DNA from 3 places in the Hydrogenophaga atypica genome. Region 1 is predicted to be linked to each of the others. Evidence: predicted binding sites of a transcription regulator. Region 1 holds the regulator's gene; each other region holds the start of a gene.
The links. Region 1 encodes sigma-54, which starts transcription at its own class of promoters, with help from an activator protein. Its sites were predicted from a motif close to TGGCANGNAANCTGCTTT; they were not measured.
Positions count from the first base shown of each region.

Region 1 (3,274 bases):
CGCGTTTGAACAGCGGCTCGCCCGAGGTGTCGATGTAGACGGAGCACTGGCCTTCGGTCAGGTGGGCAAACACCCGCACATCGGGCCAGGTGGTGTCGATGCTGGGGCGTTCGCCGGTTTTGTGGCGCAGGCGGTCGCAGACCGCGTCCTTCACCCGCAGGGCGGCAAAGTTCAGGCTCTTGAGCGGGCTGTGTTGCGCGGTGATCTCCACCTTGAGCGTGTGCCGGGGCGTCATCCAGATTTCCCAGGCCACACCGCAGGCGATCTCGTAGATGTCGTCTTCGCTGCGGTACGGCTCGTAGGCCAGCTCCACCAACACGCGCTGCGCCAGGCGGCTGTGCAGGTTGAGCAGCATGGCGTCGCGCCAGCTGGCCTTGAGCAACACACCGCCGCGCGAGCGTGACATGTCGCCATCGGCCACGCCCACGATGCGCTTGACCTCAGCGGCCAGAAAGTCCTCCACGCCAGCGGCGCAGGGCAGGAAAAGGGTGAGTTGGTTCATGGTGATGACGGAATGACCTCGTGGCTGCGCCACTGGTAGGACGGCGCGTTGCGCCATGACGGGACCCATTCATGCGGCGAGAGCCACGTCATGGCTGGCGCGGGCGCCGCCGTCATTGTGTCATTTCAACGTTTGCGCAAGTTGGCCGGTGCGATACGAAGGGCTTCGCGGTACTTGGCCACCGTGCGGCGTGCACACTCAATGCCTTGTTCCTTGAGCATTTCCGACAGCTGGTTGTCCGACAGCGGCTTGGCCACATCTTCAGACGCCACAAACTGTTTGATCAGCGCGCGCACGGCGGTGCTCGACGCGTTGCCGCCGGTCTCCGTCCCCAGGCTGGAGCCGAAGAAGTACTTGAGCTCGTAGGTGCCAAAAGGCGTGGCCATGTACTTGGCGGTGGTCACGCGGCTGATGGTGGATTCGTGCAGGCCCAGCTCATCGGCGATCTCGCGCAGCACCAGCGGGCGCATGGCCAGCTCGCCGTGCATGAAGAAGTTGCGCTGGCGCTCGACGATGGCGCTGGAGACCCGCAGGATGGTGTCGAAGCGCTGCTGGATGTTCTTGATGAACCAGCGCGCCTCCTGCAGCCGCTGCTGCATGCTGGCCGCACCTTCGCCCTTGTCGCCGCGCCCTTGTCGCAGCGCGTTGGCGTAGATGTCGTGCACCCGCAGGCGTGGCATCACGTCGGGGTTGAGCTGCACCTTGAAGCCGCGCCCCGCCTTGGTGACGATGACGTCGGGCACCACGGTGTTGCGTTCCACGTTGGCGAAGCGCCGGCCCGGCTTGGGCTCCAACCGGCTGATCAGCGCCAGGCCCTCGCGCACCACGGCCTCGTCCAGGTGGCAGGCGGCGGCCAGGCGTTTGGCGTCGCGCCGCGCCAGCAGGTCCAGCGGCTGCGCGCACATGGCCAGCGCGGCCTGGGCGGCGGGGCTGTTGCGCAGCTCTTCGATTTGCAGCCGCAGGCATTCGGCCAGATCGCGCGCACCCACACCAGCCGGGTCCATGTTCTGCAGCCAGTGCAGCGCCAGGTTCAGGGCCTGTTCGGTGGCTTCACGGGCCTCCCAGTCGTCGCCAGCCAGCGCGGCGGCGAGGTCGGTGATGGGCTCGTCTAGGTAGCCGTCGTCGTTGAGCGATTCGATCAGGAAGTACAGCGCCGCGCGCTCCTCTTCATTGAGCCGCAGGCCCAGGGCCTGCTGGTGCAGGTGGGCCTGCAGGCTGATGTGTTCGCTGGCCAGCTCGGCGGCGCTGGCGGTTTCATCGTCGGCGTTGTTGCGGTTGCGCGGCGCGGCCTCGCCGCCCCATTCGCCGTCGTCGGGCGTGAAGGACACGGTGCCATCACCGTCCCAGTCGGGCTCGCTGCTGCCCACCTCTTCGCTGAAGTCGTCGCTTTCGCTGCTGGTGGTCGCCGGGCCGCTGTCCGCGCTCCATTCGCTCACCTGGTCGCCGGTGCTGACCGGCGCGTTTTCGGCATCCACCCCAAACGCCTCGCGCTCGGCCACCTCCTCGCTGCGCTCCAGGAAGGGGTTCTCGTCGAGCATCTGCTCGACCTCCTGCGCCATCTCCAGCGTGGAGAGCTGCAGCAGCCGGATGGACTGCTGCAGTTGCGGGGTCAGCGACAGATGCTGGGAAACACGAAGCGAAAGGCTTTGCTTCATGTTCACATTCGAAAATGCTCGCCGAGGTACACCCTTCGCACATCTGCGTTTTCGACGATCTCCGAAGGCGTGCCCCGGGCCAGCACGCGGCCCTCGTTGATGATGTAGGCGTGGTCGCAGATGCCCAGCGTTTCGCGCACGTTGTGGTCGGTGATGAGCACGCCGATGCCACGCGACTTGAGGAAGCCGATGATGCGCTGGATCTCGATGACGGCAATCGGGTCGATGCCGGCAAAGGGCTCGTCGAGCAGGATGAAGCGCGGGTTGCTCGCCAGTGCTCGGGCGATTTCGACCCGGCGCCGTTCGCCGCCCGACAAGGCGGGTGCCGGCGACGAGCGCAGGTGCGACACGTGCAGGTCTTCCAGCAGTTGCGTCAGGCGTTCGTCCAGGGCTTTGGCGGTGTAGGGCTTGCCGGTGGCGGGGTCGTCCTGCAGCTCCAGCACGGCACGCACGTTGTCTTCCACGCTGAGCTTGCGAAAAATCGAGGCTTCCTGCGGCAGGTAGCCCAGGCCCAGGCGTGCCCGGCGGTGGATGGGCAGGCGTTCGACGGCCTGGCCGTCGAGCGTGATCTGCCCCGCATCGGCCCGCACCAGGCCCACGATCATGTAGAACGATGTGGTTTTGCCGGCACCGTTGGGGCCCAGCAGGCCCACCACTTCGCCTTCTTCCACCGCCAGCGACACGTCCTTGACCACCTTGCGGCTGCCATAGGCCTTTTGCAGGCCACTGGCTTCCAGCCGGCGTTTGGGCGCCAGCGGTGCAGCTGTGTGCGCGCTCACTGCTTGCCTGGCCCCATGCTGGGGCTGGGTTTGAGCACGGGAGCGGGGCTGTTTGCCGGGGCGGTGGCGCTGGCGTCGGCCTTGGGCACCGGGGTCAGCATGGCGCGCACGCGCCCGCCGGGGTTGTTGGGGGTGGCGGCCGTGGTGGCTGTGCCACCGTCCACCGTGAACACGTCGGCCCCGTTGTCGTAGACGATGGTGTTGCCAGCCGTTTCGTCGTTCAGGTTGCTGCCCCGGTAGCGGCGCAGCACGGCGCGGCCGATGAATTTCACCGTGTCGGCCTGGCTGTTGTATTCGATGCGGTCGGCCACGCCCTCGATGTGTTCATCGACCACATC
Region 1 is NZ_JBHTCA010000005.1:219,801-223,074, forward strand. Features, by position in the region: gene ACFQPB_RS09965 (THUMP domain-containing class I SAM-dependent RNA methyltransferase) at 1-502, opposite strand, end outside; gene ACFQPB_RS09970 (RNA polymerase factor sigma-54) at 628-2,157, opposite strand; gene lptB (LPS export ABC transporter ATP-binding protein) at 2,160-2,936, opposite strand; gene lptA (lipopolysaccharide transport periplasmic protein LptA) at 2,933-3,274, opposite strand, start outside.

Region 2 (3,274 bases), on a different contig from region 1:
GCGGGTGGATCAAAATTAATCCGTCCAGTCTCGTAGCGTTATATGGGCCCGGTGGTGTCAAGCAGCGATGCCATCAGGTCGGTCATTTTTTGTTTTTCAAAGGCCGCCGCCGCCGCCAGCCCGCATTCGCGCCAGCGGTCGTTAACCAAGGCCGCGTGCAGCCTCTCAAATAAATTATTTGATGTAATGATTTCTGTGTAATCTAAATAATTTGCCGGGTCGGTTTCGTTTTCTGAGAGAATGTGGCAGCTGTTGTTGGCCAGATAACAAATTCGAAATGAATTGACGTGGGTGTATCTGTCATCTTGTATGAGATTGAGCTGTACCTTGGCCCTGGCAATTCGATCATTTCTTAGAAAATAGGGGCAGCTGTGATCTGCAGTTCCACGAAGCCCGGCTTGAGTCAGACTGTCCAGTATGGTTTTTCTTCGCGGCGAGAGCATGCCAAAGAAATAGAAGTCCAGATCTTTGTTTGAGCGGTGCTCAATATCCCTTAGTTTTGGATGGTGGCCCCATCGAAGGAAGTGGGCTGAACATTCGTATTTTTCGTACTGGGGGATGTTGTCAAGAACCACATCCCATCTGGCAACGGCATCTTCCATAAATGGGAGATATGCGCCGAGGAAATCCACTTTTTGTGGATTGTAGTTCAACATGTCTTGATCAATAATTTCGGTGTTGATGTTGATGTAGCGGTAGCCGGAGCGCGCAATGGTTTGTAGGTTTTCCTTGGAAAGGAAGTAGGCGCCAATCACAAGGTTGACGCCATTTCGATCAAGTGCAGCAGGTGAAATATTCGCTTGGTGGCCCAAATCTTCCAGTGCGTATTTGAGGCATAGGATGAAATCCCTGCGCAGATGAAAGAGCCATTCTGGGCCCATGTAGCAAATGTTGAAGTTCATGGCCGATTGGTTGGGTTGGTCCGGATGGTGATTTGCGGTGGCTTGTGTGTACACCTGCCATTGCCACGGGTTTTGATCAAAACTGCCTAATGTCGCCGGGATTGAGTCGGGTGTTTTTGACTGGCGCCCTTCAGATGGTCCCGTTACTTGTTCAAGTGGACAACAATCGCCTCGGTGGCGAAGTCTGTGAATTTTTTGGTGTACCCGCGTTCTTTGAGCTCCCACTTCACATGGTTGGCCAGTTTTGCCTTCTTGATCCAACCCAGTTTATGGGTTGCTTGGAATTCAACCACCCGTTGGCACAGATCCTCCATGATGCGTGTGAGCCGACTGATAGATACCTGTTTTCCAGGGGTGTTGTCCAATTCCGGTGGGTACCGCTTGGCAAGATCATCGGCCAGTGAGCGCGCAACCGCTTTCAAGTCTGTAGCTTGGGCGGTTTTGAAGAATGAAAAAATTTTCATATAAAAAAGGGGGCGCAAGGCCCCCTGTTCAATGGCTCGGCACGTCGTTCAGCCGCGGCACGACGCGGGCATGTATTTCAACGGTGTGCCTGTGCACGACCAAACGGCGGTGGTGCCGTTCCACGAGGGAGTCATGACGACTGTCAATGCAGTCGTGCCAATTGCTGTTGTTCCTGCAATAGTAATTACTCCACTTGCAGAAACGGCTGCTGCTGCAACCAAATTGGTGAGCCCCATTTGAGCGGAGATTGCGTTCTGTGTATTCGCCGGAAGTGAGCAGTTATTCTGAAGTTGGCATGCCTCGGTAATGGCGGTTTTGGCTCCCGATGCCGCGAGTAGCAACTCGGTCGATCGGGCACGGATCGTGTAGTCTTGGTAGGCGGGCAGGGCCACGGCAGCCAAGATGCCGATGATGGCGACCACGATCATCAGTTCGATGAGCGTGAAACCTTGCTGGATGGATTTCATGGGTTTCCTTTGATCAAAGTTGAGGGCAAGTGCTGACGCTGTGCGCACAGCGCTCAGCGGATCAGTTTTTGCAAGAGTCATGCCACCCTAAAGCTCCGGCGTATACCCTCAAACGGGGACTTGATGCGGCGATTTTGACAAAATTTGTCACTTTACGTGACTAGAAGTGGGCGATATTCGTCCACCAAGCACAAGGCGGCTTGTGCCACCAGTGTTTCCCAGTCGTGGGGCTTGGGTTGCCGTAGCACTTGCACATGGGGGTACCAGGGCATGTTGCGGTTGGTCAAACCATAACGCCACTCAGGTACCGTGGGCGCCAGTACCCAGGTTTTTTGGCCAACAGCGCCAGCGTAATGAACGGTGGTGTTGCAGACCGTAAAAACGCCGTCCAGCGCAGCAATCAGCGCAGCAAACTCATCCAGATCGGCTATTGCGGACGACCAGTGAGTCAAAGTGATGCCTGCTTGTTGGGCCAGCGCCAGTTCTTCGCGCACATCACCGTATTGCAAGCTGACCCACTGAGAAGGCAGGGCGCAGGTCAACGGCTTCAAGAGCGATGGAGACAGTGTGCGTATCGCGCTACGGGTGGGTTCGGTGCCTCCGCGCCATGATGTGCCGAAATAAGGACCGGCCCCCAGGCGTTCGAGCCGACTCCGCCAGTGGCGCACCCGGGCGGAATCGGGTTTGAGGTAGGGCTGGCGAGGAAAGCTGTCTATGGTCCGTCGGAAATGCCTGGGGAGATCCCCAAGCGGCACGAAGCAGTCCACATTTTCAATGTCCCGCAACCATTCCAGTTTTGAATCTTGCCTCGATCCAATTACTTCGCATTCGGGAAAGGAGCGGGCCAGGGTCGGTGCTACGCGGCTGATTGCTTCCAGCACCACGCGAGCGGGCTTGCGTGCGAGCAGGTCGGGCAGGCACGAAGCGAACATCACTTGATCGCCTAGGCCTTGTTCAGCCAGCACGACAATGGTTTTGCCTTTCAAATCCTCGCCTTGCCATTCCGGCACGGGCAAAACACGGTAGTTGCTCAGCCCCAGCTGGCGGTGTCGATAGCCGTCCCACCCAGCGCCAAAATCCTCGGTCAACAAATGCATGGCTGCTTTCGCGAGTCGCAGTTGGCCTGTGTTACCGAGTAGGCCAATTTGCTCGTCAAAAATGGCTAGTGCTTCCTTTACCCGACCGGTGTACGACAGGCAAAGCGCATAGGCCGACTTGACACCCAGTCGCGACACCAAGTCTTTGGCTTCCAACTCATCGAAGCACGTAATAGCCTCCGCATAGTCGCAATTGTGGTTGTAGGCCAGGGCGAGCAGCGCCAAGTTGATGTCGGATGGCCACCGCGCCTGACATTCCTGCGCTATGGGAAGCGCTTCTGCAAATCGGCCCTGTTTCATCAAGGCGCTTCGCAAAGCCTGCAGTACATCCTGGTGGCGAGAT
Region 2 is NZ_JBHTCA010000001.1:232,550-235,823, forward strand. Features, by position in the region: gene ACFQPB_RS01205 (glycosyltransferase) at 1-19, shown strand, start outside; gene ACFQPB_RS01210 (hypothetical protein) at 39-902, opposite strand; gene ACFQPB_RS01215 (hypothetical protein) at 1,046-1,366, opposite strand; gene ACFQPB_RS01220 (pilin) at 1,415-1,834, opposite strand; gene ACFQPB_RS01225 (tetratricopeptide repeat protein) at 1,987-3,274, opposite strand, start outside.
Region 2: the regulator sigma-54 is predicted to act here: its motif matches at 1,902-1,919, upstream of ACFQPB_RS01220 (pilin).

Region 3 (3,274 bases), on a different contig from region 1:
GTTCGCGTTTGACGCACTGGCCGACCACGCCAGCAAAGAGGAGCGCACCGGTCTGATCCAGACGCACCGTGCGCCGCTGCTGGTGATGGGGGTGTTGACCGGTTTCCTGGGCGCGGCGCCCAGCCTGATCTGGGCTTCGGGCGCCATGTTCATTGTGGCCGCGCCCTTGCTGGTGCCACTGGCCATCTGGATCTACACCCTGGTGTTCGCCTTTGCCTCGTTGTGGTTTGCCCATTACCTGTTGGCGGCGTTGGAGCGCACGCGGGCTGCTGCCGCGCCGGTCAGACCGGTGTCAGACGCAGCGCCGACCATGGCATCTCAATCGCAGAACGTGGAAGACGTGTTGCCCAAGCCACTGCCAGGCACGACACCCACACTGCCCGGACCCAACCCACCCACCACGCCATGAACTCGCCCCTGTCCGACAACGTGTCACCCGTGCCCGACATCGGCCTCATCATCGTGGGCGATGAAATCCTGTCGGGCAAACGGGCGGACAAACACCTGAGCAAAACCATAGAACTGCTGGGCGAGCGGGGTTTGACCTTGAGCTGGGCGCGCTACGTCGGCGACGACCGGCGGCAGATCACGGCCGCGTTGCGCGATGCGTTTGCCCAGCCTGGCATCGTGTTTTCGTGTGGCGGCATAGGCGCCACCCCCGACGACCACACGCGCCAGTGTGCGGCGGCTGCGCTGGAACGCTCTCTGGTGCTGCACCCGCAGGCGCGCGAGCTGATTCTGGAGCGCATGCGCGATGTGGCGGCCGAGCAGAACCTGCCCTACGAGCCTGAACGCGCCGACAACGTGCACCGGCTGAACATGGGGGTGTTTCCCGAAGGCGCGGACATTGTGCCCAACCCCTACAACAAAATCCCCGGCTTCGACTGCACCGGCAGCGGTGGTGGCCGGGTGTTTTTCCTGCCCGGCTTCCCGGTCATGGCCTGGCCCATGATGGCTTGGGCGCTCGACACCCATTGCCACACTTGGTTCCACCGCCAAACCTGGGTGGAGCGTTCCGTGATCGTTTTTGGTGCGATGGAGGCCAGCCTCACGCCGCTGATGGAGCGCATCGAGGCCGAGCACGCGGGGGTCAAAGTGTTCAGCCTGCCCAGTGTGGACCACCCCGAATATGGGCGCCACATCGAATTGGGCGTCAAAGGTGAAGAGGGTGCCACCCAACCCGCTTTTGACGCACTCAAACAAGGCTTGTCGGCTTTTGGTGCACCAATGGGCCCTGAAATGGTGCGCTGATTGCCAATCTGCTCTATTTATGCACCTGTTAAGTGCGTCCGTTCCGGGTGCACAATATTGAGCTGAACACTGCGTCGGTTGTGCCACACCTCGGTGCGTGCTGGCACAAAAGCTGCTTAATCGTTTTCCGTCACCCTTTTTACCCAACCCGTACCAGGAGAGTTTCTGATGGCCAAAAGCGTCGCCGACGTCATGAGCATGGTCAAGGACAACGACGTCAAGTTCGTTGACTTCCGTTTTACCGACACCCGTGGCAAGTGGCAGCACATCACCATTCCCGTGTCCCAGTTCGAAGAAGACAAGTTCGAACAAGGCCAGGCTTTCGACGGTTCGTCCATCGCTGGCTGGAAGGGCATTGAAGCGTCGGACATGTTGCTGATGCCCGACGCCGCCACCGCCTTCATCGACCCCTTCGTCGAAGAAGTCACCCTGGTGCTGGTCTGCGACGTGATCGAACCCACCGATGGCAAAGCTTACGAGCGCGACCCGCGTTCCATCGCCAAGCGCGCCGAAGCCTACCTGAAGGCCTCTGGCCTGGGCGACACCGCTTTCTTCGGTCCGGAACCCGAGTTCTTCCTGTTTGATGAAGTGCGCTGGAGCAACGAACCTGGCCACAGCTTCTACCAGATCGAAGAGTACGAAGCCCCCTGGAACAGCGGCGCCAAGCTCGAAGGTGGCAACCGTGGTCACCGTCCGCGCGTCAAGGGCGGCTATTTCCCCGTGCCCCCGGTGGACAGCACCATGGACATGCGCAACGAGATGTGCGAAATCCTGGAAGCCGTCGGCATTCCCGTTGAAGTGCATCACCACGAAGTGGCCGGTGCTGGCCAGTGCGAAATCGGCACCAAGTTCTCGACCCTGGTCGAGCGCGCCGACTGGACCCTGCTGCAGAAGTACGTGATCCAGAACGTGGCCAACGCCTACGGCAAGACCGCCACCTTCATGCCCAAGCCCTACCATGGCGACAACGGCTCGGGCATGCACGTGCACCAGTCGGTCTGGAAGGACGGCAAGAACCTGTTTGCTGGCAGCGGCTACGCCGGTCTGTCCGAGTTCGCGCTGTACTACATCGGCGGCGTGATCAAGCACGCACGTGCCCTGAACGCCATCACCAACCCCGGCACCAACAGCTACAAGCGCCTGGTGCCCCACTTCGAAGCCCCGGTCAAGCTGGCCTACTCGGCCAAAAACCGCTCGGCATCGATCCGCATCCCCAACGTCGCATCCGACAAGGCCCGTCGCGTGGAAGCCCGCTTCCCCGATCCCCTGTGCAACCCCTACCTGGGTTTTGCCGCCTTGCTGATGGCCGGTCTGGACGGCGTTGAGAACAAGATCCACCCGGGCGAAGCCGCCTCCAAGGACCTGTATCACCTGCCGCCCGAAGAGGACAAGCTGGTCCCCACCGTGTGCGCCAGCCTGGATGAAGCCCTGGCCCACCTGGACAAGGACCGCGCCTTCCTGACCAAGGGCGGCGTGTTCACCGACGCCTGGATCGACGCCTACATCGAGCTGAAGATGCAGGAAGTGACCCGCTCGCGCGTGGAAGTGTCGCCTGTCGAGTACGACATGTACTACAGCCTGTAATCCAGGTAACCGATGTGTGAAGGGACGGCTTTGGCCGTCCCTTTTTGCTTGTGGGCGGCCAGCGACCGGGCACTTTTGGGCGATACTGGAAATCACAGGCCCATGCCGTTCTGGAGGCCATGCCTCTTGCCTGGAGTGCCGACATGTTCGATGCCGCAATGAAATCCTTTGTTTCTGTTCCCGTATCCCATCTGGTGTGTCTGTTGATGCTGGGCGCCGCAGCCGTGCCTGCCGTGGCGCAGGACCGCATTTACCGCTGCGGCAACGAATACACCAACGACCCCGGCGACGCAAAAGCGCGTGGCTGCCGCGTGATTGAAGGTGGCAACGTGACGGTGATCCAGGGGCTCAAGCCGGCACCTTCATCAACGGCTGGCGCGCCCGCGCGCACCCCTGCGCCTGCGGCCAGCTCGGGTAGCCCGCGCAATGGCAACGACCG
Region 3 is NZ_JBHTCA010000003.1:323,005-326,278, forward strand. Features, by position in the region: gene ACFQPB_RS06070 (EI24 domain-containing protein) at 1-409, shown strand, start outside; gene ACFQPB_RS06075 (competence/damage-inducible protein A) at 406-1,251, shown strand; gene glnA (type I glutamate--ammonia ligase) at 1,420-2,835, shown strand; gene ACFQPB_RS06085 (hypothetical protein) at 2,979-3,274, shown strand, end outside.
Region 3: the regulator sigma-54 is predicted to act here: its motif matches at 1,353-1,370, upstream of glnA (type I glutamate--ammonia ligase).